DNA from 3 places in the Kocuria sp. PD6 genome. Region 1 is predicted to be linked to each of the others. Evidence: riboswitches for the same ligand, from Rfam matches in the RefSeq annotation. Region 1 holds a riboswitch; each other region holds the start of a gene.

What was found. A riboswitch is a leader RNA that binds a small molecule or an ion and turns the genes downstream of it on or off. The one in region 1 is predicted to bind S-adenosylmethionine.
Region 2: it holds a riboswitch for S-adenosylmethionine, as region 1 does, so the genes downstream of both, Q9R22_RS05855 (LLM class flavin-dependent oxidoreductase) here and Q9R22_RS00300 (MetQ/NlpA family ABC transporter substrate-binding protein) in region 1, are expected to answer to the same signal.
Region 3: it holds a riboswitch for S-adenosylmethionine, as region 1 does, so the genes downstream of both, Q9R22_RS05690 (cobalamin-independent methionine synthase II family protein) here and Q9R22_RS00300 (MetQ/NlpA family ABC transporter substrate-binding protein) in region 1, are expected to answer to the same signal.

Annotation. Positions count from the first base shown of each region.
Region 1 covers NZ_JAUZUS010000001.1:55,709-65,557, reverse strand. The annotation lists gene Q9R22_RS00330 (phosphatidate cytidylyltransferase) at 1-111, shown strand, start outside; gene Q9R22_RS00325 (DivIVA domain-containing protein) at 197-940, shown strand; gene Q9R22_RS00320 (DUF485 domain-containing protein) at 1,102-1,491, shown strand; gene Q9R22_RS00315 (cation acetate symporter) at 1,488-3,128, shown strand; gene Q9R22_RS00310 (GlsB/YeaQ/YmgE family stress response membrane protein) at 3,290-3,553, shown strand; gene dxr (1-deoxy-D-xylulose-5-phosphate reductoisomerase) at 3,716-4,975, shown strand; SAM riboswitch class IV at 5,029-5,143, shown strand; gene Q9R22_RS00300 (MetQ/NlpA family ABC transporter substrate-binding protein) at 5,240-6,124, shown strand; gene Q9R22_RS00295 (methionine ABC transporter ATP-binding protein) at 6,121-7,173, shown strand; gene Q9R22_RS00290 (methionine ABC transporter permease) at 7,173-7,829, shown strand; gene ispG (flavodoxin-dependent (E)-4-hydroxy-3-methylbut-2-enyl-diphosphate synthase) at 8,005-9,171, shown strand; gene Q9R22_RS00280 (DUF4081 domain-containing GNAT family N-acetyltransferase) at 9,168-9,849, shown strand, end outside.
Region 2 covers NZ_JAUZUS010000005.1:37,942-47,790, reverse strand. The annotation lists gene cls (cardiolipin synthase) at 1-1,008, shown strand, start outside; gene Q9R22_RS05875 (alcohol dehydrogenase) at 1,190-2,254, opposite strand; gene Q9R22_RS05870 (SMR family transporter) at 2,540-2,785, shown strand; gene Q9R22_RS05865 (SdpI family protein) at 2,927-3,319, opposite strand; gene Q9R22_RS05860 (trans-aconitate 2-methyltransferase) at 3,389-4,027, opposite strand; gene Q9R22_RS05855 (LLM class flavin-dependent oxidoreductase) at 4,127-5,554, opposite strand; SAM riboswitch class IV at 5,632-5,746, opposite strand; SAM riboswitch class I at 5,875-5,966, shown strand; gene Q9R22_RS05850 (ABC transporter ATP-binding protein) at 5,974-6,777, shown strand; gene Q9R22_RS05845 (aliphatic sulfonate ABC transporter substrate-binding protein) at 6,782-7,831, shown strand; gene Q9R22_RS05840 (ABC transporter permease) at 7,828-8,793, shown strand; gene Q9R22_RS05835 (AMP-binding protein) at 8,906-9,849, shown strand, end outside.
Region 3 covers NZ_JAUZUS010000005.1:930-10,778, reverse strand. The annotation lists gene Q9R22_RS05715 (acetyl-CoA C-acetyltransferase) at 1-777, opposite strand, end outside; gene Q9R22_RS05710 (CoA transferase subunit B) at 774-1,451, opposite strand; gene Q9R22_RS05705 (CoA transferase subunit A) at 1,448-2,242, opposite strand; gene Q9R22_RS05700 (IclR family transcriptional regulator) at 2,395-3,198, shown strand; gene Q9R22_RS05695 (3-hydroxybutyrate dehydrogenase) at 3,411-4,160, opposite strand; SAM riboswitch class I at 4,411-4,497, shown strand; gene Q9R22_RS05690 (cobalamin-independent methionine synthase II family protein) at 4,512-5,723, shown strand; partial or broken gene Q9R22_RS05685 (MFS transporter) at 6,076-7,503, shown strand; gene Q9R22_RS05680 (thiolase family protein) at 7,702-8,925, shown strand; gene Q9R22_RS05675 (enoyl-CoA hydratase/isomerase family protein) at 8,933-9,724, shown strand; partial or broken gene Q9R22_RS05670 (3-hydroxyacyl-CoA dehydrogenase NAD-binding domain-containing protein) at 9,721-9,849, shown strand, end outside.

The DNA of each region.
Region 1 (9,849 bases):
ATGGGGACGCTGCTGCCTGGTCACGGCGGAGTGATGGATCGCATCGACTCCATCGTATTCGCCGTGATCACCGGCTACGTGATCTTCGAACTGTTCACCGTCCTGGGGTGACGCGGTCGCGGGCCGACCGCCCGCGCGCCCGGGACGCACGGACGCCGCCCCTCGCGGGTCGCGTCCCGGCCGTGGAAGGGCGGGTATGAGTACTCAGCAACGTTTCGATCGCCTCGGCGAGCGGGCCTGGGGTTACGACCCCGCCCAGGTGGACGACTTCCTGGACCGCCTCGCCGCGGTCATGCATACGACGACGCCGCCCGCCCCCGGTGGCCACGCGGACCCGGTCGCGGGCCCCGGGACGGTCGCTGAGCCGGTCGTTGACCCGGCCGATGTCACGGACCCCGTCACCGCCGAGGACTCTGCTGCATCCGCGGACACCGCCGGGGCGACCGACGCGGACCGTGAACCCGAGAGCGTGGAGGCGGCGCAGCGGCGTCGTCGGCTGGGCAGCCGGCAGGTGCGCGAGCGCGTGTTCGACCGCGTCGAGGGCGGTTACGACCCCGGAGCGGTGGACGCCCACCTGGACGCCGTGGAGGACGAGCTGTTCGCGCGCGAGAAGGCCGCGTTCGTGGCCGAGCACGGCGCCCGGCACTGGGAGGAGCACCTGGAGCTGTTGGCCGGGCTGTTGCTGGGGCGGCTCAACCGCCCGCACGGTGAACGCTTCCGCCGGCCGAGTTCGCACCGCACGCTGGGCTACGCGGCGGCGGACGTGGACGTGCTGTGCGACCGGCTCATGGACGCGTTGCGCGGTGAACCCGAGGTGGACCCGCGGCTCGTGAGGACGGCGGTCTTTCGATCCGCCCAGGGTCAGCGCAGCTACGAGGAACAACAGGTGGACGCGTTCCTGGACCGGGCCGTGGAGTTCGTTCTGGCCATGCGGCCGTAGCGGCGCGCCATGACGCTGAATGTATACACAGATCGATCAAAATTGTAAAGTGGGCTAACCAAACCGCGGATTTCAGGGGTTTTTCGACGTTGTGACGGATATGTCTTGTGTCATTGGATACACAGTGCGTACTGTGGTGAGCATCACACAAGGAGGCACACATGGCGTCCACGCCCCCTGTCGACCCCAACGGTTCCACGGCAACCCAGGGCATCGACTTCCCCGCGGTCCAACGTTCGCACGAGTTCCAACGGCTGCGCTCGACCCACCGATCCTTCGTCTTCCCCCTGGCCATCGCGTTCCTGGTCTGGTACCTGCTCTACGTGGTCCTCGCCATCTATGCGCCGGGCTTCATGTCCACGCGGGTCGTGGGCAACGTCAACCTGGGTCTGATCCTGGGTCTGCTGCAGTTCGTCACCACATTCGGGATCACCGCCGCGTACGTGAGTTTCGCCAACCGCAAGCTCGATCCGCAGGCCACCGCGTTGCGTGAGGACCTCGAATCCACTTCCGGCCACCGGGCCGACGACCACCAGGAGGCCCGGCCATGATCGCCGTCCCCGCCCTCTCGACACCCGCGGTGCACCTGGCGGAGACCGCCACGTCCACCGTGGGCAACCCCGCGATCAATATCTCGATCTTCCTGGCGTTCGTGCTCGTGACGCTCGTGGTCGTGATCCGGGCGTCCAAGTCCACCGCCACGGCCGCGGACTACTACGCGGGTGGGCGCTCGTTCTCCGGGACCCAGAACGGTCTGGCCATCGCGGGTGACTACCTCTCCGCGGCGTCGTTCCTGGGCATCGTGGGCGCGATCGCCCTGCAGGGCTACGACGGGTTCCTGTACTCGATCGGCTTCTTCGTCGCGTGGCTCGTGGCCCTGCTACTGATCGCCGAGCCGCTGCGCAACACCGGCAAGTTCACCATGGCGGACGTGCTCTCGTTCCGATTGCGGCAGAGGCCCGTGCGGGTCGCGGCGTCCATCTCCACCCTGGCCGTGACGTTCTTCTACCTCCTGGCGCAAATGGCCGGGGCGGGGGCCCTGGTGTCCCTGCTGCTGGGGATCGGCTCCCGGGCCGGGCAGTCCCTGGTGATCGTGATCGTGGGCGTCATCATGATCGTCTACGTGCTCGTGGGCGGCATGAAGGGCACCACATGGGTGCAAATCATCAAGGCGTGCCTGCTCGTATCCGGCGTCGCCGTGATGACCGTGTGGATCCTGGTCTTGTTCGGGTTCAATTTCTCGACCATGCTCGGCGCGGCCGTGGAGACGAACAACAACCCCGCGATGCTTGATCCCGGACTGAAGTACGGCGTGAGCGAGATCTCCAAGCTGGACTTCATCTCGCTGGGTCTGGCCCTCGTCCTGGGCGCCGCCGGCCTGCCGCACGTGCTCATGCGCTTCTATACGGTGCCCACCGCCAAGGAGGCCCGCAAGTCCGTGGTTTGGGCGATCACTCTGATCGGCTTGTTCTACCTCTTCACCCTGGTGCTCGGGTTCGGTGCGGCCGCGCTGATCGGTGCGGACCGGATCAAGGGCGCGCCTGGTGGTGTGAACTCGGCGGCTCCGTTGCTCGCGTACGAACTCGGCGGGTCCATCCTCATGGGTCTGATTGCGGCGGTCGCGTTCGCCACGATCCTCGCCGTGGTCGCCGGTCTGGCCATTACGGCCTCCGCGTCCTTCGCACACGACATCTACACGTCCGTGATCAAGAAGGGCACCTCGGACCCGCGTCAGGAACTGCGGGTGGCCAAGACCACCGTGGTGGTCATCGGCCTGATCTCGGTCGCCGGCGGCATTGGCGCGCAGGGTCAAAACGTGGCGTTCCTCGTGGCCCTCGCCTTCGCGGTGGCGGCCTCCGCCAATCTGCCCACCATCCTCTACTCACTCTACTGGAAGCGCTTCACCACGCGCGGCGCGGTATTGTCCATGTACGGCGGGCTGATCATCTCCGTGGTGCTCATTATCTTCTCCCCGGTGATGTCCGGATCGGAGACCTCCATGATCCCCGGCGCGGACTTCGCGTTCTACCCGCTGTCCAACCCCGGCATCATCTCGATCCCGGCGTCCTTCCTGCTCGGTTTCCTGGGCTCGCTCAGCGAGCGCCGGCCGGAGGACCCGCGCAAGCAGTCCGAGATGGAAGTGCGTTCCCTCACGGGAGTGGGAGCGGAGAAGGCCGTCTCGCACTGACCTGGTTCACCGCCCCTTGACACGGCCGCCGTGTCCGGTTTCATCCGGACGCGGCGGCCCGTGTAGCGTTGGTGTCTGGTACTACACTGTGAACCAGTTCGCTGACCACATGCGGTTGCGGAACACCGCAAACGCGCACAACGAGAACCAGAGGTGGAGAAATGGGCATCATTAGCTGGATCATCCTCGGTCTGATCGCCGGCGCGCTCGCCAAGCTGATCCTTCCGGGCAAGCAGGGTGGCGGGATCATCGTCACCATCATCCTCGGCATCGTGGGGGCCTTCCTGGGCGGCTGGCTGGGTAGCTTCATCCCCGGCCTGAGCGACGGGATCAACAGCTTCAGCATCGGCACGATCATCACGTCCGTGATCGGCGCGATCATCGTGCTGCTCATCTACGGCGCCGTCGTCGGCCGCCGTCGCTGAATCATCTGCGGGTCCTGAACGGGCCTTCCACACAAGGGCGTCACCTCCGGGTGGCGCCCTTGTCGTATCTCCCGTGTCGTGCGTCCGGAGTCGTGTGCTCGGTGTCGTGCGTGCGGGGTGCGGCGCTCACGCGATACTGGGGTCATGACTTCCTCCACCGGCATGACCCCCGATCTCGACTCCGCCACCCGGCAGGCCCCCCGGCGCCTCGTGATCCTGGGGTCCACGGGATCCATCGGGACGCAGGCGCTCGACGTCGTGTCCGAGGCCGCGGGGCTGCGCCGGCCCGTCTGGGATGCCACCCACGAGCCCTTCGAGGTCGTGGCGCTCGCCGCGGGCGCGGGTCACCTCGAGCTGCTCGCTCAGCAGGCCGTGACGTTCGGTGTCCGTGCGGTGGGCACGAGCGGTACGGCGGACGACGCCGCCCGGTTGCGTGAGCTGATCGCGGACCGGTCACGCGCGGCGTCATCGGCGGCACCCGAGGTCCTGTATGGGCCGGACGCTGCAACCCGGATCGCGCAGTGGGAGGATTCGGACCTCGTGCTGAACGGGATCACCGGGAGCATCGGGCTCGCACCCACCCTGGCGGCGCTGGGAGCGGGTCGGCGGGTGGCGCTCGCGAACAAGGAGTCCCTGATCGCGGGCGGTCCGCTCGTGTTGCGCGCCGCGGTGGACACGGGCCTCCAGGACGCGCTGATCCCCGTGGACTCCGAACACTCGGCGATCGCCCAGGCCCTGCGCTCCGGGACGGCCTCCGAGGTGCGCCGGCTCGTGCTCACGGCGTCCGGCGGACCGTTCCGCGGCATGACGCGCGAGCAGCTCACGCGGGTGACACCCGAACAGGCCCTGCAGCACCCCACGTGGGACATGGGGGTCATGGTCACCACGAACTCCGCGACCATGGTCAACAAGGCACTGGAGGTGCTCGAGGCGAGCCTACTGTTCGACGTCCCCCTGGACCGGATCGACGTCACCGTGCATCCGCAATCGGTCGTGCACTCCATGGTGGAGTTCGTGGACGGATCCACCCTGGCGCAGGCGTCCCCGCCGGACATGCGCCTGCCCATCGCGCTCGGAATCGGCTGGCCCCACCGCGTGACCGGCGCCGCCGCGGGGTGCGACTGGACCCGGGCCGCACAGTGGACGTTCGAACCGCTCGATTCGCAGGCGTTCCCCGCCGTGGAGCTCATGAAGCACGCGGGTTCGCGCGGCGGGACGTGGCCCGCGGTGTTCAACGCCGCCAACGAGCAGGCCGTGCACGCGTTCCACCGCGGGGCGCTCGGCTTCACGCAGATCGTGGACATGGTCGAGCGTGTGCTGGAGGATCACGACGGCGTCACGCGGCCCACCCTCGAGGACGTCCTGGGGGCGGAGGAGTGGGCCCGGGCCCGCGCGGACGAACGTATCGCCGGGATGGCATAGGGCCCTTCCTGCGGTCGTCGGCCCATGGCAGGGCCGTGCTAGAATTCCGGGTGGATGACGAGATCCGGCGCGTAGCTCTGGCTGGCCGGACGGCAACCCTCTCCCGTAGCGGGGTGCCCCAGATGACCATCCGGTCGCGGTTGCAACAGATCACGGCAAGTGCGGTTCCCCGGAAATCAGCACGTGCCCGTCCCGTGAGCCCTCATCCAGGGGGGACTGTTCGCCCCGCGAGTCCCCGTCACAGAACCCTGGAAAGGCATGATCATGCGAACCAAGCGTTTGATTCCCGTCGTGTTGGCCACCACCCTGGGCCTCACCCTCACCGCGTGCGGCGGCGGCTCCGACAACTCGGACCCGGCCGCGGACGGCAAGATCACCGTCGGGATCGTGGGCTCGACCCCCGTGCAAGACGCGTTGAAGCAGGTCGCCGCGGACAACGACATCACGGTCGAGTACGTGGACTTCAGTGACTACAGCCAGCCGAACCCCGCTCTGAAGAGCGGTGACATCGACATGAACTGGTTCCAGCACATCGCGTACCTCGCCGATTACAACAACAACTCCGGGGACACCATCACTCCCGTGGGCTCCACGTCCATCTTCCCGCTGGGGCTGTACTCCAAGAGCGTGAAATCCGTGGGCGACTTCAAGCAGGGTGACGAGATCGCCGTGCCGAACGACTCGATCAACCTGTCCCGCGCCTTGAACCTCTTGCACCAGCAGGGTCTCGTGGAGTTCACCAAGGACACGATCGCCCCCACCGAGCAGGACATCGACACCGCCAAGTCCAAGGTCACGGTCCGCCCGGTCTCCGCCGAGCAGACCGTGCTGTCCATGGACTCCGTGGCCGCCTCCGTGGTCAACAACGACTTCCTGGACCGCGCGAACATCGATCCCAAGTCCGCGCTGGCTCAGGACGATCCCACCGCGGACAGTGCCAAGGTGTACGACAACCTCTTCGCCGCGACCGAGGCGAACGCGGACAACGAGACCCTGAAGAAGGTCGCGAGCTTCTACTACGACGACAAGGTCCAGGACGCGGAGAAGACCGAGACCAAGGGCACCGCAGTGCCCACCAAGGTGGATCAGCAGGAGCTCAAGGACTTGCTGGCCCGCTACTCGCAGGACCTCAAGGAGCAGACCAAGTGAGCCCGTCCGCCACGGCGGACACCCTGGTCAGTTTCCGGGACGTGAGCAAGGTCTTCGTCACGGGGTCCAAACGCCGCCCGCACACCGTGACCGCGGTGGACTCCGTGGACCTGGACATCCGCCGCGGTGAGATCTTCGCGGTGATCGGCTACTCGGGGGCGGGCAAGTCCACCCTCGTGCGGCTGATCAACGGCCTGGAACCGATCTCGTCCGGGACGCTCGAGGTCGCCGGTAGCCGTGTGGACGGGCGCAGCGAGTCCCAGCTGGCGCCCATCCGCCGCAAGATCGGGATGATCTTCCAGCAGTTCAACCTGTTCACGTCACGCACCGTGGCGGGCAACATCGAGTACCCGCTCAAGCGTGCCGGGTGGAAGCCCGAGGAACGCAAGGCGCGGGTCGCGGAACTGTTGGAGTTCGTGGGCTTGACCGAGCGCGCCGGGAACTACCCCGAGCAGCTCTCGGGTGGTCAGAAGCAGCGCGTGGGGATCGCCCGCGCGCTCGCGAGCAATCCCGAACTGCTGCTCGCGGACGAGTCCACCTCGGCGTTGGACCCGGAGACCACCCAGGAGGTACTGGGTCTGCTCAAGCGCGTCAACCGTGAGCTGGGGATCACCATCGTGTTGATCACCCACGAGATGGACGTGGTGCGGGCCACCGCGGACCGCGTGGCCGTGATGGACAGCGGTCGTGTGGTGGAGACCGGGACCACCGCGGAGGTCTTCGCCCACCCGCGGGCGCAGACCACGCGCAAGTTCGTCTCCTCGGTCACGCGCACCGTGCCGCGCGCGGACGAGATCGAGAAGCTGCGCCGGGAACACCCCGGGCGGCTCGTGCTGGTGGACGTCACCGACCAGAACCAGATCGGGGACGTGCTCTCGGACGCCGCCCGTGACGGTGTCAGCTTCAACATCGCCTTCGGGGGGATCTCCATCCTGCAGTCACAGTCCTTCGGAACGCTCACGCTGTCCCTGACCGGTTCGGACGAGTCCGTGGACCGCGCCGTCGAGAGTCTGCGCGCCGTCACCACGGTGCGGGAGGTGAGTGAGTGATGGAGTGGTCTGCTCTGGGCCCGCAGTTGCTGGACGCAACCGGGCAGACGCTGTATATGGTCTCCGTGACCCTCGTGCTGGCCGGGCTCATCGGCCTGGCCGTGGGCATGGGGCTCTACGTGACCCGGCGGGGCAGCATCCTGGAGAACGGTCCACTGTTCACCGCGCTGAACCTCCTGGTGAACTTCGTGCGTCCCATCCCGTTCATCATCCTGCTGGCCGCCCTGGGTCAGGTCACGGAATCGGTCGTGGGCACGCGCCTGGGCCCCAACGCCGCGATCTTCACCATGACCATCGGCGCTACGTTCGCGGTGGCCCGCATCGTGGAGCAGAACCTCATGACGGTGGATCCCGGGGTGATCGAGGCCGCGCGGTCCATGGGGGTCTCGCGCTGGAAGATCATCACCACGGTGATCCTGCCGGAGGCGCTCGGCCCGCTCGTGCTGGGGTACACGTTCCTGGTCATCGGCATCACGGACATGTCCGCGATGGCCGGTGCGATCGGTGCCGGCGGTCTGGGTGACTTCGCGTTGCGCCTGGGCTACCAACGCTTCAACGACCAGGTCACGTGGGCCGCAGTGATCGTGATCATCATCCTGGTCCAGCTCGTGCAGTTCTTCGGCAACTGGCTCGCGCGCAGGATCATGCGCCGCTGACGCTCACGCGCCCCATACCATGGCGACGCCGCCCCCGGAACATTCCGGGGGCGGCGTCGTGTTCGGCGCATCACGTGCGGCTGTAGCACGTGGGAGGAGTGGGGCACAATGGACAGTGCAACATCGCGGGGCGCGCGTCACGGGCCCCGGACGCCACTTCCTTGGGAGGCAATTCGTGACCTCGGTCAATCTCGGTATGCCCGCCGCGCCCCAGCCGGTGCTCTCGCCCCGGCGCAAGACCCGCCAGATCCAGGTGGGTTCGGTGGGTGTGGGGTCGGAGCACCCGATCAGCGTCCAGTCGATGACCACGACCCCCACCACGGACATCAACGCCACGCTGCAGCAGATCGCCGAGCTCAACGCCGCCGGTTGCGACATCGTGCGCGTGGCGTGCCCGTCCCAGGACGACGCCGACGCCCTGCCCATCATCGCCATGAAGTCCCCGATCCCGGTGATCGCGGACATCCACTTCCAGCCCAAGTACGTCTACGCCGCGATCGACGCCGGGTGCGCCGGTGTGCGCGTGAACCCGGGCAACATCCGCAAGTTCGACGACCAGATCGAGGGCATCTCCCGTGCGGCGGAGGCCGCGGGCGTGTCCATCCGGATCGGCGTGAACGCGGGCTCCCTGGACAAGCGCCTGCTGCAGAAGTACGGCAAGGCCACCCCGGAGGCGCTCGTGGAGTCCGCCGTGTGGGAAGCCTCGCTGTTCGAGGAGCACGACTTCCACGACTTCAAGATCTCCGTCAAGCACAACGACCCCGTGACCATGGTGCGCGCCTACCAGTTGCTCGCCGAGCGCGGGGACTGGCCGCTGCACCTGGGTGTCACGGAGGCCGGCCCGGCACTGCAGGGCACCGTCAAGTCCGCGACCGCCTTCGGCATCCTGCTCGGTCAGGGCATCGGGGACACCATCCGCGTGTCCCTGTCCGCGCCTCCGGTCGAAGAGGTCAAGGTGGGCAATCAGATCCTGCAGTCGCTTGGGCTGCGCCCGCGCAAGCTCGAGATCGTCTCGTGCCCCTCGTGCGGGCGCGCGCAGGTGGACGTCTACAAGCTCGCCGAGGAGGTCAACGAGGGCCTGGCCCACCTGACCGTGCCGCTGCGCGTGGCCGTGATGGGCTGCGTCGTCAACGGCCCGGGGGAAGCCCGCGAAGCGGACCTGGGCGTGGCCTCGGGCAACGGTAAGGGCCAGATCTTCGTGCGCGGTGAGGTCATCAAGACCGTTCCCGAGGACCAGATCGTGGAGACCCTGCTCGCCCAGGCCAATGAGATGGCCGAGAGCATGGAATTGGACGAGAACGGCCAGCCGGTCGAGGGTGCGCCGGTTGTGACCGCCGGGTGATCCTGCGCCGCGCCCCGCGGGTGCTCTCACCCGCCGCCGTGAACCAGTCGGCACTGGACCGCCTGCTGGCGCGGCACGCGGTGTCCGGGGTGTTCGTCGCGGCGCACGTGGCCCGGATCCGGGCCGCCCGCGGTCGGCGGCAGCCGCCCGTGATCGGTGTGGTGGACTCCTCCGGCGAGCTCGTGGGCGCGTGCTGGGCGGGAACCAACGTGGTACCCGTGGTGCTCGACGAGACCGGGACGGACCTCGTCGCGGACGTCCTGGCCCGCGGCGGCCCCCGCTTCGCCTCGTTCTTCGGTCCCGCCGATCCCGTGCTCGGACTGTGGGAAAGATTGCGGGACACGTGGCCCGAACCCTTCGACGTCCGTCCCGTGCAACCGCTGCTCGTGATGGACCGTGATCCCGCACCCGGGTTGTTCACGGGGCCCGCCCGCGATGTGCGATGGGCGCAGGACGAGGACTTCCCTCGCGTGCTGCCCGCGGCCGCGGCCATGTTCACCGAGGAAGTGGGGTACTCCCCCTTCACCACCGGGGCGGAGGGTTACCGCCAGCGAGTGCGCTCCCTCGTGCGCGATCGCAGGACCGCGGTGCTCACCGACGAGCACGGCACCGTGATCTTCAAGGCGGACATCGGGTCGCTGCACGGGTCCGTGTGTCAGATCCAGGGTGTGTGGGTGG
Region 2 (9,849 bases), on a different contig from region 1:
GCCGTGGACCAGGTCTCCCGAGAGCTGCTCAATGCCCTGATCCGCGCCCACGAACGAGGTGTGCGCGTGCGGATCCTGATCGACCACGTGGGGTCCCTGGGTTACCCGGGGTACGCGGAACTGGTCCGCCAGTTCAACCGTTCCGGGGTGCCGTGGCGGCGCATGCTTCCCATCCGCCCGTGGCGCGGTGAGTGGCAGCGCCCGGACCTGCGCAACCACCGCAAGATCCTGGTGGTGGACGGCCAGGTGGCCTACACGGGCTCACAGAACATCATCCACCGCTCCTACAACAAGAAGAAGAACCTGCGGAAGGGCCTCGAGTGGAAGGACCTCATGGTCCGGGGCACGGGATCCGTAGTCACCGAGTTGAACGCGGTGTTCGTCTCGGACTGGTACTCGGAAACCGACGACCTCCTGCTGGACGAGACCCCCGCCGCGCTCGAGCACACGGCCGAGCCCATGTACGCCCAGGTGGTGCCGTCCGGGCCCGGGTTCGAGACCGAGAACAACCTGCGCCTGTTCAACCACCTGATCTACAACGCCAATCACCGCGTGGTGATCTCCAGCCCGTACTTCGTCCCGGACGAGTCCCTGCTCCACGCCATCACCACGGAGGCCCAGGCGGGCGTACGGGTGCAGTTGTTCGTGGGTGAGACCTCGGACCAGTTCCTCGCGCAGCACGCCCAGAACTCGTACTACTCCGAACTCGCGCGCGCCGGGGTGGAGATCTACCGCTACAGCTCCCCCACCGTGCTGCACGCCAAGTTCGTGCTCGTGGACGACATCGTCTCCGTGATCGGTTCCTCCAACATGGACGAGCGTTCCTTCGCGCTGGACCTTGAGGTCTCCGTCCTGATCGTGGACGAGTCGTTCCGCACCCGGATGGAGGACGTCGTGGGGCAGTTCCGCGCCAACTCCACCCTCTTGGACCTGGACGCCTGGGAGAAACGCTCGCTGGGGCGCAAGTTCGTGGAGAACGTCTGCCGCCTTACTTCCGGCCTGCTCTGACGCGCCCCGGACGACGACGCCGCGGGGCCGGGCGCGGCGTCGTCCGTCCCCTCGGTGCCGCCCACCCGGGGCGGGCGCGAGTGTTCGTTCCTCGCCCGGGTGCGCGAACGCCGTCGCCGCCCGCAGAGATCGGGGTGGCGACGGCGTCGTCGTGCACGGTGGGCACGGGGCCCGGTGCGGATCAGCCCGCTACGAGCACCGCGCGGCCGTTGAACGTGCGGTTGCGCAGGCCGTCCAGCGCGGAGTTGACCTCCTGTGCGGTGAGCGGGAGCTCCGTGATGGGCGGCTTGGGCAGATCCGTGTCCTGGGCGAGCGCCACGAGCTCCTTGAGTTCGGGAAGACTGCCCACGAAATTGCCGCGGATGTTCAGCAGGTTGAACGCGGTGAGCGCGGTGGGGAACTGGTACTGGCCCCCGAACAGGCCCACGCTGACCAGGGTCCCGCCGTTGGCCATGGCGAAGAGCGCGGCGTTGGAGGTGTCCCCGTTGTTGACGAGGTCGATGGCCGCGGCAATCTTCTCCCCGCCGGCCCGGACGATGTCGCCCACGAGGTCCTCGCCGCCCACGGCCACCGTGGCGGACGCGCCCACCGCCTGGGCGTTCTTCAGCGCGGCCTCGCTCATGTCCACGGCCACGATGTTCTCGTGACCCAGGGCCTTGAGCACCGCAATGGTCATCAGCCCTACACCGCCCGCGCCGATCACGGCCACGGGCTTATCCGCGGGCAGCGGCATGATCTTCTTGACCGCTGAGTAGGAGGTCAGGCCGGAGCAGGCGAGCGTGGCGCCGAAGGACGGGTCGATGTCGCCCAGCGGCACCAGGTAGCGCTCGTCCGGCACGTGGACCTCCTCTGCGTAGCCGCCGCGGCGCTGCACCGAGAGGTTGCGCTTCTTCCCGCTGCAGTAGTTCTCGCGGTCCTCCGAACAGGCCTGGCACTCGCCGCAACCGATCCACGGGAACACGATGTACTTGGTGTCCCCGGGCGTCACCGTGGCGTCCGGTCCCGCGGCCACGACTTCACCCACGATCTCGTGCCCGAGCACCACGGGGTACTGCGCGCCCGCCGCGGTCAGTTCGTAGCGCCCGGCGCTGCCGAGGTCGAAGTACCCGTCCTGGCAGTGCACGTCCGAGTGGCAGACCCCCGAGTTGGTCACGCGGATCATGACCGCGGAGCCTTCCAGTTCGGGCCGTTCCACCTCGAGTTCCTGGGCTGCTCCACCCGGCTCCGTGTGCGCGAAAACCTTCATGTTTACTCCCTCGTAGCGTGTGTGGAAGTCGCCTTACCATGTAAGCTGTGTCACCACTCTAGGCCGCCGGGGTCAATCGTCCACGGGCTCGCTCCCGTCGGTTCGAGGGACGACGACGCTCGCGCGCCCCGCGCGGTCAACGGCAGCCGCCGCCCGACTTCGGTCACACGGCGTGGCTCCGGGTGCCGCCGCTATAGGCTCACCGGCGTTGATCTCCTGCCCGAGTAGCGCCACAGCGCCCGACCGCGCCGTCGCCGGTGTTCGCAACCGCCGGGACCGGGTGTCATGAGGCAGGGCAACGTCATGGCCTGGTTCTTCCTGGCCGGGGCCGTCCTCCCGGAGGTCACCGCGACGCTCAGCATCAAGGCGGCCCTGGGACAACCCGCCCTGTACGCCGTGGTGGTGCTGGGGTACACCGGGGCCTTCATGTGTCTCACGCTGGTACTGCGCCGCGGGATGCCCCTGGGGGTCACCTACGGGATCTGGGCCGCCGCCGGTGTCCTGCTCGTGGAGCTCGAAGCGAGTCACTGACCCGCAACCTGGCCGCCCGCACCGGCCGCTCTCCATTCCGGCGAAGGCCTCCCGCGAGCGCCCCGTCGTGCCCCCCCTACGCCCGCCGCGCCGTCGACGACGCCGCTGATGCGCCCCGGTCTCAGGCGCGGGGTTCCGGTCTCAGGCGCGGGGTTCCGGAGCCGACTTTTGCGCGGCCCGCCGAGCGGCACGGTTGGCCGGCCCCACGGCGGACACCAGCACCGCGACCTGCAGCAGTACACCCACCAGCCCGGCGACGATGCCCCATTCGGGCCGCCCCAGAACGAGCAACACGATCGCCGCCACCACGGCACACACGGCCACGGGAACGGACCACCGCACCCTCGGAAGGGCCGCGGCGTGACCCGCGGACCACGCGGCGTCGGTCGCGCGCGTGTGCCGGGTCCGGAGGCCCACGGCCCCGTTGCGATCGAGCGAGCCGACGGCCGCTGCCCTGACGATCACCACGGTCACGACGCACACCAGGACCGTGCTGAACGACAGCATGATCACTCCGAGCAGGTCCTCGTCCACGGTTCCCTCCGGGTCACGGGCATTTCCCCCACCCTATGAAACAACCCATCCATCTCGTGCTCGATCAGGTCACCGTGCCGCCAACAGGTGGCACTCGGGGAAGCGATGTTCTGCGTCCGGGCGACTGACGGTACGCCAGGCCTCCGTGAACCCGGCATGCTTCATATGATCGGCCATCACGTCCGGATGCCAGCGCCACGCCGGAGCCACGGCGTGATCGAACGAGACCACGGCACGCTCTCCGTCGAGTGCTTGGAACGCCACCATGACCACCCCTCCGGGTGCCATCACGTCCGCCCAGGAGTCCAGGATGCCGGGGAGCCGCGCGGGTGGCACGTGGATCAGACTGAACCGCGCAAGAACGGCGGCCACTCGGCGGTCAGGCCCCGCTGCACCACCCCACGACGTGGGATTCGCATCGCCGGCTTCGAAGGCGACCTCCGGGTACGATGTGCGCGCGATACCCAGCATGGATTCGGACGGGTCCACCCCCACCACGTGCAGACCCCGCTCGGACAGTGCGGCCGTGACGTGGCCCGTGCCGCACCCCACATCCATCGCGGGGCCGGGCGCCCCTGCCGCGATGACGTGATCCGCGAAGGCCTCCACCGCGCGCCGTTCGAGCGCCGTGCGGAAGGGAGCGGGAAAAGCCTTCTCGTAGTCGTTCGCCAAGTGGTCGTAACCGGGTTGCACGCGTTCCACTCTCACACGGGGGTCCCGCCCTGGCAACGGGCGAGGAAGCCGACGACGCCGCCCTGCCGGACCTGCGGGACCGGGCGCGAGCGGCGTCGTCGTTGGAGGGAGGTGTCAGCCCACCAGCTCGCGGGACGGCGTGTCCGCGACGGAGGGCTCGCCCACGAACGCGCCGCGGTACTTCGCGGCGGGGTGGGTGTCCTTGACCCGCGGCTGGCCCTCGCCGTAGAGGGACTCGCGCAGGGTGGTGCCCTCGTACTCGGTACGGTAGCGCCCGCGCTTTTGCAACTCGGGGACCACGTACTCGACGAAGTCCTCGAAGGAACCGGGGCTCACGTGGTAGGCCAGGTTGATGCCGTCCAGGCCGCCCTCGTCCACCCAGGTCTCGAGCTGATCCGCGACGGTCTGCGCGGAACCCACGAGCACGGCACCCATCCCGCCCAGGGCGCAGTGCTTGGCGATCTCCTCGCGCGTCCACTGCTTGTCCTTGGATTGCAGCGTGAACGGGGTCAAGAAGGACTGGATGGAGTCGGTCTTGATGTAGTTCAGGGCCTCGTCCTCGTCGAACTGGGACAGGTCCACGCCGGACCACCCACCGATGATCGCCTGGGAGGCCTCCAGGTCCACGTATTGCAGGTAATCGCGGTACTTCTCCTGGGCCTGCTCGTCCGTGTCCGCGACGACCACGGAGAGCATCGCGTAGATCTTGACGTCGTCACGGCTGCGGCCCTCGGCCCGAGCCCGGTCGCGGATCTTGTCAGTCACGAAACGCGTGAGGTCCGGGCGCAACCCGCCGATGAACACGGCTTCCGCGTGCTTACCCGCGAACGCCTGCCCGCGCGAGGAGGCGCCGGCCTGGAAGATCAGCGGCGTGCGCTGCGGGGACGGTGCCGTGAGCCCCGCCCCGGGAACGGTGAAGTGCTCCCCGCTGTGCCGGATGGGGTGGACCTTGGTGGGATCCGCGTAGACGCCCGTCTCACGGTCCTGCACCACGGCGTCGTCCTCCCACGAGCCCTCCCAGAGCTTGTAGCACACGTCCAGGAACTCCTCCGCGATCTCGTAGCGCATATCGTGCTCAATCTGGCGCGGCAGACCCTGGTTCTCGGCGGCGGAGGGCAGGTAGGAGGTCACCACGTTGAAGCCCACACGGCCCTTGGTGAGGTGGTCCAGCGTGGCGTACTTGCGGGCCAGGGTGTAGGGCTGCTCGTAGGTCACCGCGCTCGTCACGCCGAAACCCAGGTGCTCGGTCACGGCGGCCATGGCCGAGACCTGCATGAACGGGTCGTTGACCGGGACCTGGGCCCCGTCACGCACGGCCGGAGCCGCGGAGTTCTTGTAGATGTCGTAGATGCCCACCACGTCCGCAAGGAACAGGGCGTCGAACTTGCCCCGCTCCAGCAGCTTGGCCAGCTCCGTCCAGTACTCGATGGTGTTGTACTCGGTGGCCCGGGACCGCGGGTGGCGCCACAACCCGAAGCTCTGGTGATCCACGCAGGTCATGTCGAACGCGTTGACGGAAATCCGTTTGCTCATCTCGGTCAGCCCCTCAGCAGGAACACGACCCGCGCCCCGTGCACCACCTACGGCGGCCTACCTTGCGGGTCCAGCGCGCTTGTGTGGCGCCGTACTTGCCGCATGCGGTGTGTCATGCGGCCCGATCCTCACCTGGGGCACCCCGCTACGGGAGAGGGTTGCCGTCCGACAAGCCAGGGCTAAACGTCGGCACTCGTGATCGTTGTGGCATCGATCCTAACGGGGATCCCCGGTCCTCGGAAACACCTGGGGTTACGGCACGTCACGACGGCGCCCCGGCGCGTCACACGATTTGCACCCGCGGGCTCCCGGCCCGTTCAATGGTGGGGTTCCCATCCGGAGCGGCTGAGAGACCTGGCTCGTTGACGTCGCAGCAACCAGCCCCACGCGGGCAAGGTGCTAATGCCAGGAACGATGGAGTTGATGAATTGAGCCATATCCTCACGCGCCCGGAATCTGCCGTCGACGCCGCGGCGGTCACCTTCGACCGGGTCGGCAAGTCCTTCCCCGCACACCACGGAGCGCATGTCCACGAGGTCCTGAGGGACGTGACCTTCACGGTGCGTCCGGGCGAGATCGTCTCCGTCCTGGGCCCCTCGGGGTGCGGCAAGTCCACCCTGCTACGCGCCGTGGCCGGGCTCGGCACGGCGAGCGAGGGCGAAGTCCGGATCGACGACTCGGTGGTGCGCGAGATCGACCCGCGCTGCGCCGTCGGCTTCCAGGAACCGCGGTTGCTGCCGTGGCGCAGCGTGGCGCGCAACGTGGCACTGGGTCTGCCCCACGGGACTCCCGCCCAGGAGGGGAAGCGGCGGGTGGCGCAGCTGTTGGAGCTCGTCGGCCTGTCCCACCACGCGAATCACCGTCCCTCGGAGATATCCGGGGGCATGGCACAGCGCGCATCCCTCGCCCGGGCCCTGGCACGGAACCCGCGGGTCCTGCTGTTGGACGAGCCCTTCGGGGCCCTGGACGCCCTGACCCGGATCAGGATGCAGGATCTGCTGCTGGACGTGCACCGCGCCGATCCCACGACCGTGCTCATGGTCACCCACGACGTCGAGGAAGCCCTGGTGCTCTCCGATCACGTGGTGGTGCTCGCGCGGGAAACGGCCACGGGCCCCGCGACCATCGCCGAGATCATCTCCCCCGAGCTGGCCCGCCCGCGCTCCCGCGAGGACAGTGAGATCACCGCACTGCGCGCCCACCTGTTGGCCCTACTCGGCGTGGAGCGCTGAGCGCATGGCGCAGTTGTCCCGACGCCGCGCACTGCAGGCACTCGGCCTGTCCGCGCTGGCGCTGCCCCTGAGCGGATGCGTCATGGAGGGCGAAGGTCCGGGCCGCGGTGTGGCCGGCGGTTCCGCGCACGAGATCTACCTGGACTACGCGACCTACAACCCGCTGTCCCTGATCATCAAGGCCAAGGGCTGGCTCGAGAAGGTCGCCGGCGCCCACGGCCAGACCGTGACGTGGGTGTACTCGGCCGGTTCCAACAAGGCCAACGAGTCGCTACGCGCCGGGGTCGTGGACGTGGGCTCCACGGCAGGTTCCGCCGCACTGCTCGCGCGTGCCAACCGCTCGCCGATCAGGACGATCGACCTGTTCTCACAGCCCGAGTGGTCCGCGCTCGTGCGCACCCCGGACTCCCCCGTGCGCACCGTGGCGGACCTCGCGGGCACGTCCGTGGCCGCGACGAAGGGCACGGATCCGTACTTCTTCCTCCTGCAGTCCCTCGGCGCGGCGGGCATGAGCGCACAGGACGTCACCGTGGTGAACCTGCAGCACGCGGACGGGCGCACCGCGCTGGACACCGGTCAGGTGGCCGCATGGTCCGGACTGGACCCCGTGATGGCCGCCGCGGAGAAGGCGGGGGACGTGCTGTTCCACCGGCAGTTGGAGTTCAACACGTACGGGTTCCTCAACGCGAGGGAGGTGTTCCTGCAGCTGAATCCCACGGGTGCGCAGGACGTGGTGAACACGTACGCCTACGCGCGGCAGTGGGCGCTGCAGCACCCGGAGGAGGGGATCGCGATCCTCGCGGAAGGCGCGAGCATCGATCGCGACACCGCCCGGCGGGTCTGGCAGCGCACCCACCTGGACATCGACCCCGTTCCGGGCCCCGAACAGCTCGCGGTGCTCGAGCGGGTCGGGCCCATCCTGGTGGAATCCGGGGACGTCTCCTCGCAGCAGGACGTGGACGAGGCGCTCGCGAACATCGTGGAGCAGCACTACGCACAACACGCCGATGCGGCCGCCGTGGCCCAGGTGATCGAAGGGAAGCAGTCCTCATGAGCACTCACGACACCTCCTCCGCCGCACCGCGGTCCTCGGACGGCGCGTCCTCCGAAGCAGCTGGCGTCACTGCGGTGGCCACACTGTCCGACGACAACGGACGCCACGAGGCGGGCGCGGTGGCACCCGGCGACGTCGCACCCCCATCAGACACCCCTGCCGCGGCGGATTCCCGCACGCGTCCCAGCGCGCTGCGCAATCCTTGGGCCCTGGGGCTGATCGGGATCGTCCTGCCCGTGCTGCTGGTGCTCGCGTGGCACACCCTCTCCACGAACGGGACCTTCTCCCCCGTGCAGTTGCCGCGCCCGTCCGCGGTGCTCGCCGCGGGATGGGAGCTGCTGCGCAGCGGTGACCTGTGGTTGCACGTGGGGATCTCCACGCAGCGCGTGATCGTGGGCTTCCTGATCGGCAGTGGGCTCGGGCTGTTGCTCGGCGCGTTGCTGGGGCTCTCCCCGTGGGCGCGGGCCATCGGCTCGCCCACGATCGGCGCGCTGCGCGCCGTGCCGTCCCTGGCATGGGTGCCGTTGCTGTTGCTGTGGATCGGGATCGGGGAGAACTCCAAGGTGACCCTGGTGGCGATCGGCGCCTTCTTCCCGGTGTACACCACGGTGTCCGCCGCGCTGCGCCACGTGGACCAGCACCTGATCGAAGCCGCACGGTCCTTCGGGCTGCGCGGGGTCAAGCTCTTCACCACCGTGCAGTTGCCCGCGGTGCTGCCCTCCGTGATCTCCGGGCTGCGCCTGGCCCTGGCCCAGGCGTGGTTGTTCCTGGTGGCCGCGGAACTATTGGGCTCCTCCATGGGCCTGGGATTCCTGCTCACCGATTCGCAGAACAACGGCCGCACGGACCGGTTGCTGCTCGCGATCGTGTTGCTGGCCGTGCTGGGCAAGCTCACGGACGCCCTGCTCGGCATCTTCGAGCGGTGGACGCAGCAGCGCTGGAGCGTGGCCGGAACCAGGTGACAACCCGCCCGGTTCCCGCCGGCGCCCGCCGTTCCACCGCGGCCCGGTCGTTCGACCGGGGGCCCGGCCGTTACAGACACCGACCGTTCGGATCGACATCACAGGAGGACTCGTGACCGGTACGCACTCGTACTCAGACCCCGCTCACCCCACACCGAACCCGGCGTTGATCTCCGACGACGCCCGGGTGCAGTTCTGGGTCGAGCAGGCCGGGCGGCTGGACTGGGCGCAGCCGTGGCACACGGCTCACCGGTTCGAGAAGCCGCAGCGCACGGGTGAGGACCACGACGGCAACCCCACTTACACCGTGCCCGAGATCGCGTGGTTCGAAGGCGGGAAACTCAACGTCTCGTACAACTGCGTGGACCGCCATGTGGCAGCCGGGCGTGGTCAGCACGTGGCCCTGTACTTCGAGGGTGAACCCGGGGACCGCCTGGTCTATACCTACGCGGACCTGCAGCGTGAGGTGTCCAGGGCCGCCAACGCCCTGCTCGAACTGGGCGTGGAGAAGGGCGACCGCGTGGTCATCTACCTCCCGGTCATCCCGGAGACCGTGATCATCACGCTCGCGTGCGCGCGCATCGGGGCGATCCACTCGCTCGTGTTCGGCGGGTTCTCCGCAGAAGCCCTCAAGTTCCGGGTCGAGGACACCGGAGCCAAGGTCCTGGTGACCACGGACGGGCAGAACCGGCGCGGCGCCGTCGTCCCCGTGAAGACCAATGCGGACGAGGCCTGCAGCGGTGAGAACAGCATCGAGCACGTGATCGTGGTGCGCCGCACGTCCCGGCCCGGGCGCACCGATCTGCCGCGCGGCACCCGGGGCCTGCATTCCAAGGACGAGGAACTCGTGCCGTGGACCCCCGGGCGTGACGTGTGGTGGCACGAGCTCACCGCGGGCGTCTCGGAAGTCCACGAGCCCGAGGCGTTCGACGCGGAGACGCCCCTGTTCATCATCTACACGTCCGGCACCACGGGGAGGCCCAAGGGCCTGGTCCACACGATGGGCGGATACATGGTGCAGACGGCATACACCCACGCCCTGCTGTTCGACCTGCT
Region 3 (9,849 bases), on a different contig from region 1:
CGCAGCGCCGTCGGAAATGGGGGACGAGTTGCCCGCGGTGATGGCGCCGTCCTTCGTGAAGGCGGGGCGCAGCTTGCCGAGGCCCTCCGCGGTAGAATCGGGGCGCACGCCCTGGTCCTCGGACACCGTGATCGGATCGCCCTTGCGCTGGGGCACCTCGATGGGCGCGATCTCGTCCGCGAAGATCCCGTCCTGCTGGGCCTTGCCCGCGAGCTGGTGGCTGCGCGCGGCCACCGCGTCCTGCTCGGCGCGGTCGATCTGACGCTCGCCGTTGCCGGACTCGGTGAGCTCACCCATGGGCACGCCCTTCTCGACGTCCACGAGCCCGTCGTGGGCGAGCGAGTCCGCGAGCCGCATGTCCCCGTAGGACTTGCCCTTGCGAGCACCCAGGGCCAGGTGCGGCGCGTTGGTCATGGATTCCATCCCGCCGGCCACGACGACGTCCGCCTCACCCAGGCGCAGCATTCGCGCCGCTTCCGTGACGGCCACCAGACCGGACAGGCACACCTTGTTCAGGGCCGCCGCCGGGACGGTCTTGGGCAGTCCGGCCTTCACCGCGGCCTGCTTGGCCGGGTTCTGCCCGGTGCCCGCCTGCACCACGTTGCCCATGTAGACGTAATCCACGTCCTCGGGGGAGACCCCCGCGCGCTGCACGGCGTGCTTGATCGCGTGCGCGCCCAGGTCCACGGCGCTCAGGTCCGCGAGCGCGCCCAGCAGTTTGCCCTGGGGTGTGCGTGCTCCGTTGACGATCACCACGTCATTGGCGTTCTCTGTCATTTCTCCTCCTGTACGGGCACGGAGTCCGGGGTGACGTCCACGAGCTCAACCCGGTATTCGGCCTCGGTTTTGGCTGCTACTTCTTCTTCGGTCACACCCGGGGCGAGGATCCGCAACACCAGCCCGTGTTCCTCCACGTCGAAGACGCACAGGTCGGTGATGATGCGGTCCACGACCCCGACACCGGTCAGGGGCAGATCGCACTCCCGCTTGAGCTTGGCGGAGCCGTCCTTGGCGACGTGTTCCGTCAAGACCAGCACACGAGGTGCTCCGGTCACAAGGTCCATGGCCCCGCCCATTCCCTTGACCATCTTGCCGGGAATCATCCAGTTGGCCAGGTCGCCGCGCTGCGAGACCTGCATGGCCCCCAGGATCGCCATCTTCACGTGTCCACCGCGGATCATCGCGAAGGACATCGCGGAGTCGAAGATCGCGGCCCCCGGCTGCAGGGTGATCGTCTGCTTCCCGGCGTTGATCAGGTCCGGGTCCTCGTCCCCCTCGTACGGGAACGGGCCCATGCCCAGCGCCCCGTTCTCGGTCTGCAGCACCACGCTCACGCCCTCGGGCAGGTTGTTCGCCACGAGGGTCGGGATCCCGATGCCCAGGTTCACGTAGTCGCCGTCATGCAGTTCCGACGCCGCGATGGCCGCCATCTCATCACGCGTCCAGCTCATGCCACCGCTCCTTCCGCTCCGCCGTTGCCAGCGCCTCGGACGGCACCACCGCCGGTCCGCACGTCCGTTCCGCCCTCCGACGACGACGCCGCGGGCCTCGGTCGCGTGGTGCGCTGCTCGATCTCCTTGGGCGCCCCTGAGTACTGCACCACGTGCTGCACGAAGACCCCGGGGGTCACGATGTGGTCCGGGTCCAACTCGCCCGGGGCCACGATCTCCTCGACCTCTGCAAACGTGATCCGTGCGGCCGTGGCGCACACCGGGTTGAAGTTGCGCGAGGTCCGCCGGTAGATCAGGTTGCCGTCCGTGTCCCCTCGCCACGCGTGCACCAGGGCGATGTCCGCGACGATCCCGCGTTCCAGGACGTAGGTGCGCCCGTCGAACTCCGCGGTGGGCTTCCCCTCCGCCACGCGCGTGCCCACACCGGTGGCGGTGTAGAACGCGGGGATCCCCGCACCGCCCGCGCGCAGCCGTTCGGCGAGCGTGCCCTGCGGGTTGAACTCGACCTCGAGCTCACCCTCCAGGTACTGGCGGGCGAACTCCTTGTTCTCCCCCACGTACGAGGACAGCACCTTACTCACCTGCTTGTTCTCCAGCAGCAGACCGAGCCCCTTGCCGTCCACGCCCATGTTGTTGGACACCACGGTCAGGTCCTTGGCTCCGTTGTCCCGGACCGCTTCGATGAGGTCCCGCGGGATCCCGGACAGTCCGAAACCGCCCACCGCCACGGTCATCCCGTCCCCCAGCGTCTCGGCGAGCAACTCGGCCACGTTGTCCCTGAGTTTGGACATGGTCAGCCCTCCAGTGCGTGATCTGCCTCTCAGACTAGAAAGTGACCACATCTTGGTCAATGCTTCACCCGTAATCGTCGGTGAAGGGATCACAATCTGAAAAACTGTCGCTAGTCTGTCCATATTGTGAACGTCCCGACGCAGGAGCGTGTATGACCCCGCAGAAATCCCGGAACCCGCAGCTCTCCCCGCAGGGCACGCAGGTGGTCTCCCGGGTCGCCGCGATCCTGCAGGCCGTGGCATCCGGGGAGTCAGCCGGATCCACCGCAGCCATCGCCCACCGCACGGGGCTGACCCGGCCCACCACGCACCGATTGCTCGCAGCGCTCGCCGCCGAGGGGCTCGTGGACCGCACGGAGGACGGCAACTGGGCCCTGGGTCCCGAACTGCACATCCTGGGCACGGTGGCCGCCCAACGTTATCCCGCCCAGGACCTCGCGACCCCGTGCCTGCAGCGGCTCGCCGAGGCCACGGGCGAGTCTGCGTTCTTCTCCGCTCGCCGCGGCAACGAGGTCATCTGCCTGGCCCGGGTGGAGGGGGCGTTCCCGGTGCGCTCGCACGTGCTCTACGAGGGCCTGCGGTTGCCCCTGGGCGTGGCCTCCGCGGGACTCGCGATCCTCGGTCACCTACCCCCGGACCAATTGGAGACCGCCCTCGCGGACACCCGGGAGGAGCGGACGCGCCTCGGTCCACAGCACGACGACGCTCACGTCCGCCGCCTCGTCGCCCAGGTCCGGGAGGACGGCTGGTCCCTGAACCCCGGACGTATTGTGGAGGGCTCGTGGGGCATGGCGGCCGCGGTGTTCGACGCGACCGGCCAACCCCGCTACGCGCTCTCCCTGACGGGGATCGAACCCCGGTTCACCGCGGAACGCAGACCCGGCCTCGGGGCGGCTTTGCTGGACCAGGCCCACAAGCTCTCCACGGCGCTGCGCGCGGGGGCCACGACCGTGTGAACCGGACGCAGCGGCGTCGTCCCGTACCGTCAGACCCCGCGTCCTCGCACCCCGGAACATCTGTGCCCCGATACCGCACGCGTTGTGCGACTGCGAGTGTTTTTTCGGGACGCAGATGTTCGGGCCCTTGGCCGGAGAGGGGCCGTGGAACGCGGGCCATTGCCTCGACACCGAACGGCAGCGAGGGTGGACGCGGCGACGTCGCCCCGCGCTCAGGACGCCGTCCAGCCACCGTCCATCGCGTAGGACGCACCCGTGACCATGCCCGCGGACGGGCCGGCCAGGAACGCGATGAGCTCGCCAACCTCCTCGGGTTCCACGAGGCGCTTGATCGCGGACTCGGTGAGCATGATCTTCTCGATCACCTGGTCCTCGGGGATCCTGTGGGTCGCGGCCTGGTCCTTGATCTGCTTGTCCACGAGCGGGGTGTGCACGTAACTGGGGTTGACGCAGTTGCTGGTCACACCGTGCTCAGCGCCCTCCAGGGCCACGGTCTTGGACAGCCCTTCGAGCCCATGCTTGGCCGTGACGTACGCGGATTTGTACGCGGACGCGCGCAGACCGTGGATGGAGGAGACGTTGATGATCCGGCCCCATCCGCGCTCGTACATGTGCGGCAGCGCGGCACGGATCAGCAGGAACGGAGCCTCGAGCATGAGCGTGAGGATGCGGTGGAAGTCCGCGGGGTCGAAGTCCTGCACGGGTGCCACCTTTTGGATCCCCGCGTTGTTGACCAGGATGTCCACGTCCAGGCTCAGTTCGGTGAGCGCGGCGGTGTCCGAGAGGTCCACGACCCAGGCTTCCCCGCCCACCTCGGAGGCCGTCGTCTGAGCGGCTTCTTCATTGATGTCCGCGACGACCACATGGGCGCCGCGGTCCGCGAACGCCTGCACGGCGGCGCGGCCGATCCCGCTGGCCCCACCGGTGACCAGGGCCTTCTTCCCCTCGAGTGATTGCTCCATGACAGCCTCTTTGCGCGTGGACGGTTCTCCTACCGCGTCACGCTACGCCCCGGGGGGCCGCCGGGTCACGATCCGGAACGGACCACCCCGGACCAGCTACGAGTCACGGCCCGCACCGGGGGCCGCCCGGTCACGGAAGCCCCGGTGACCCGAGCCCGAGGGGCCGGGCAGGAGGAACCCGGGGAGCGGCGTCGTCGTCCGACACGCCACAACTGGCGTCCACTCCTCGCGATGCTGTTGGATGGAGCAGTACCCATCCAGAGCGGCCGAGAGATCTGGCTCGTGGAAGCCGCAGCAACCGGGGTGACACCGGTGCTAACGCCAGGACCGATGGAAAGGAACAGCACAGCCATGCCCTTGAACACCGATCGCATCCAGACCACCCACGTGGGCTCCCTGCCTCGCACCCCCGAGCTGCTGAAGGCCAACAACCGTTTCCAGGCGGGCGAGATCGACCTCTCCCAGCTGGGCGAGGCGCTCGACGAGGGCGTCAAGGAGATCGTGCGCACCCAGCGCGAGATCGGCATCGACATCGTCAACGACGGCGAGTACGGCCACACCACGTCCGGGGCCGTGGACTACGGGGCCTGGTGGAACTACTCGTTCCACCGCCTGGGCGGGCTGACCCCCACGGACGAGGACCGCTGGAACGAGGGCGAGAAGCACCGTTCCAGCCCGGGACACATCGTGCTCACGAGCTTCCCCGACCGCCGCGACCGGGAGCGCTTCCGGGACGCCTATGAGGACCCCACAGCGGGCGTGCTCGTGCACCGCAACACGGTCTCCCAGCCCAAGATCACGGGCCCGCTGACCTACACGGGTCAGGAGGCGGTGGCCGGGGACATCCGCCGCGTGAAGGACGCGATGGCTCTGAACGGTGCCACGCAGGGCTTCGTCGCGGCACTGTCCCCCGGCTCCTGCGCGCGCGTGAAGAACGAGTACTACGCCACGGACGAGGAGCTGGTCTACGCGTGCGCGGACGTGATGCGTGAGGAGTACAAGGCCATCGTGGACGCCGGACTGACCGTGCAGATCGACGACCCCTCGATCGCCGAGTCCTGGGACCAGATCAACCCCGAGCCCACCGTGGAGGACTACCTGGCCTTCACCCAGCTGCGCGTGGACGCGCTGAACTACGCACTGCGCGACCTCCCCGAGGAGCAGATCCGCTTCCACCTGTGCTGGGGTTCGTGGCACGGCCCGCACACCACGGACCTCGAGTTCAAGTACCTCGTGGACCTCATGCTCACCATCCGCGCGCAGGGCTACAGCTTCGAGGCGTCCAGCCCGCGCCACGGCCACGAGTGGAAGGTCTGGAAGGACCACCAGCTGCCCGAGGGCAAGGTGGTCTACCCCGGTTTCGTCTCTCACTCGACCAACGTGGTGGAGCACCCCGAGCTCGTGGCGGACCGGATCGAGCAGTACGCGTCCGTGGTGGGCAAGGAGAACGTGATCGCCTCCACGGACTGCGGTCTGGGCGGGCGGTTGCACCCGCAGATCGCGCTGGCCAAGCTCGAGTCCCTCGTGGTGGGTGCGCGGATCGCGTCCGAGCGCCTGTTCTGATCAGGCCGCGCGGCTGGTCCTGCAGCTTTTAGTCCCACCGCGTCGCTGACCGTTCCGGTTCCCCGATCTTCCCGGACGACGCCGCCCGCCCCCCTTCCGCTGCGCCCGCACCTTCCACGGTGCGGCACGGCGGGAGGGGGCGTTGCCGTGTCATGAACGCGTCACAACGGCCGACATGCTGCCCGCCCGGGTGAACGGCCCGGGAAAAATATACGATTTAATACACGAAACGTGTGGTGCGCTTCACATTCTTTCGTACACTTATTTCGAGACCAATCGGTCGGTTATTCCCCTGATCCACTCCGCCACTGGCACCCCACGGACCCCGCGTCCGCCGATCCTGGAGACCCGCATGGCATCCACCACCTCAGCGCCCGCTCAGCTGGCGCACACCATGACCCGAGAAGAACGCAAGGTCCTTGCGGGCACCCTCGTGGGCACCACCATCGAGTGGTACGACTTCTTCATCTATGCGCAGGCGGCCGCCTTCATCCTGGCCACCCATTTCTTCAACCCGGCGGGCGAGCAGAACGCCACGCTGGGACAGATCGTCGCCTGGGCGTCCCTGGGCATCAGCTTCCTCTTCCGTCCCCTGGGTGCGATCGTGGCCGGTCACATCGGTGACAAGTACGGGCGCAAGATCACCCTGGTCATGACTCTCTTCGGGATGGGCGCGGCCACCACGCTGATCGGCCTGCTGCCCACGTACGAGCAGATCGGTATCGCGGCCCCCATCATCCTGCTGGTCCTGCGTATCCTGCAGGGCTTCTCCGCCGGTGGTGAGTGGGGTGGTGCGGCCCTGATGTCCGTGGAGCACGCGCCCGCGAACAAGCGCGGCTTCTTCGGCGCCTACCCCCAGATCGGTGTGCCCCTGGGCGTACTGATGGCCACCCTGTTCATGTTCGGTCTGAGCGCCATCCTGACCCCCGAGCAGTTCGAGGCCTGGGGCTGGCGCGTTCCGTTCCTGTTCTCCATCGTGCTGATCTTCGTGGGCTGGCTGATCCGCCGCTCCGTGGACGAGTCCCCCGTGTTCCTGGAGATGCGCCAGCGCGCCAAGGAGTCCTCCGCTCCCCTGGGCCAGCTGTTCCGGACCAACTCCCCGCAGGTCATCCTGGCCGCGCTGATCTTCGCCGCGAACAACGCCGCGGGCTACCTGGTCATCGCGTTCTTCGCGTTCTACGGCACCAAGGCCCTGGGGATGTCCCGCCCCGAGACGCTGATCGCCACGCTCGTGGGCGGCGTCGGGTGGCTCATCTTCACGATGTTCGGCGGGTGGATCTCGGACAAGATCGGGCGCAAGCTCACGTTCCAGATCGGCTACGGCATCATCATCCTGTGGGCCATCCCCATGTGGTGAATGCTCAACACGGCGTCCCTGCCCCTGTTCGCGGCCGCGATCTTCATCCTGACGATCGGTCTGGGTCCGTCCTACGGTCCGCAGTCCGCCATGTACGCCGAGATGTTCCCGGCCCGCGTCCGCTACTCCGGTGTCTCGATCGGTTACGCCCTGGGGTCGATCATTGGTGGCGCGTTCGCCCCCATGATCGCCCAGCTGCTGCTCAACCGCACCGGCGCCGCGTGGACCATCGGCCTGTACATCTCCATGATCTCGCTCGTGTCCTTCATCGCGGTCTCGTTCGTCAAGAAGTCGGACCAGGGCAAGGACCTGCACGTCGCGGAGGTGCACCAGGAGTACGTCCGGGCGCACCCGGACGAGATCGTTCCCCCGGTGGCCGGCGAGCCCGAGACCACCGCTCCGGCGCGCATCCGCCGCCACTGATCCCCGACACACGAACCAACCGTCCCGGCCTCTGATTCGTCGGAGGTCACGACGGCGCACGGCGGGCCCGGCAGCCATACGGTTGCCGGGCCCGTCGCGCTCTTCCCCGCGTGACCGTCATCGATTGACGTGGCTCACATGATCGGGGAACCTTTGCAGTGAACGTTCGGTCAGTTATTGCCTCACTTAGGAGTTGCCATGTCCTCGATGCCCCAAGCCTTCCTCGTCGGAGGGGCGCGAACCCCCGTGGGTCGTTACGGCGGTGCCCTGTCCTCGGTGCGCCCGGACGACATAGCCGCACTGTGCATCCGTTCCGTCGTGGAGGACGCCGGCATCGATCCCGCGCTCGTGGACGAGGTGATCCTGGGCAACGCCAACGGCGCCGGTGAGGAGAACCGCAACGTGGCCCGGATGGCGTGGCTGCTCAACGGGTACCCGGACACGGTCCCCGGGATTACGGTCAACCGGCTGTGCGCGTCGGGGATGTCCGCGATCACGATCGCGTCCCAGATGATCAAGTCCGGGGCCGCGGACATCGTGGTGGCCGGTGGTGTGGAATCCATGTCCCGCGCGCCGTGGGTCATGGAGAAGCCCCGTACGGCGTTCGCCAAGCCCGGGGAGGTCTTCGACACCTCGATCGGGTGGCGGTTCGTGAACCCCGCGTTCGTGGAGGGCCCGCTCTCGCGGGACGGCAAGGCCACCTACTCGATGCCCGAGACGGCCGAGGAGGTCGCCCGGGTGGACGGAATCTCCCGCGAGGACGCGGACGCCTTCGCCGCGCAGTCGCACGAAAAGGCCCTGGCCGCGATCCGCGCCGGTCATTTCGACGCCGAGATCGTGCCCGTGGAGGTCCACGGCCGCAAGGGTGCGGTCACGGTCGTGGACACGGACGAGGGCCCCCGCGAGGGCTCCACCCCGGAGGTGCTCGCCAAGCTGCGCCCCGTGGTCAAGGGCGGGTCCGTGGTCACGGCCGGTAACTCGTCCTCGCTCAACGACGGCGCGTCCGCCGTGATCGTGGCCAGCGAACGGGCCGTGACCAAGTACGGGCTCAACGCCCGAGGCCGCGTCGTGGACGGTGCTTCCGCCGGTCTCGCCCCCGAGATCATGGGCCTGGGCCCGGTGCCCGCATCCGAGAAGGTCCTGGAACGCGCCGGTTGGAACGCGGGCGATCTGGGCTCCGTGGAGATCAACGAGGCGTTCGCGACCCAGTCGCTCGCATCGATCCGCCGGCTCGGCCTGGACCCGGAGATCGTGAACCGGGACGGCGGGGCGATCGCCCTGGGCCACCCCCTGGGTTCTTCGGGCTCGCGCATCGTCATCACCCTGCTGGGCCGGATGGAGCGGGAGCAGACCGCCAAGGGCCTGGCCACCATGTGCATCGGCGTGGGCCAGGGTGCAGCACTGCTCGTGGAGCGGGTGTGATCCTGCCATGACGCAGCACGACACCCCCGAGTGGGCCGCGCAGTTCACGGCCCTGCGCATCACCGACACCCCGGACCGCATGCACGTGGCGCTGGACCGCCCCGCAGTGCGCAACGCCATCGACGAGGTCATGGTGGACGAGTTGCACGCTGTGTGCACCCGTCTGGAACGCGATCCCCGGATCATGATCCTGAGCGGCACGCACGTGAACGGGAAGGGGATCTTCGCCTCCGGTGCGGACATCGCGCAACTGCGCGAGCGGCGTCGTGAGGACGCCCTGCGCGGCGTGAACTCGCAGCTGTTCGACCGGATCGCCAAGCTACCCATGCCCGTGATCGCGGCCCTGGACGGCTACGCGCTGGGCGGGGGCGCGGAACTCGCGTGGGCCGCGGACTTCCGGATCGGCACGCCGCGGGTCACGGTGGGCCAACCCGAGACCGGCCTGGGCATCATTGCCGCCGCGGGGGCCCTGTGGCGGTTGCGGGAACTGGCCGGTGAGTCACTCGCCAAGGACATCCTGCTGGCCGGTCGGACCCTCTCCGCGCAGGAGGCCCTGGAGGCCCACCTGATCACCGAGATCCACGAACCAGACGAGCTGCTGGCCGCGGCGGACGCTCTGGCCGATCGCATCGCCGCGCAGGACCCGCTGGCCGTGCGCGTGTCCAAACGTGTGTTCGCCATGCCGCGCGAGGCGCACCCCCACGTGGACGAGCTCGCGCAGGCCATCCTGTTCGAGTCGCAGGCCAAATTCGACCGTATGCAAGCGTTCCTGGACCGCAAGAGGGAGCCCAAGACATGACCGAGAACACCACCGCAACCGTCCCGTCCCGCATGGGAGTCCTGGGAGGCGGGCGCATGGGCGCGGGGATCGCCCACGCGTTCCTGATCTCCGGAGCGCGCGTGACCGTGGTGGAAGTGGACGGG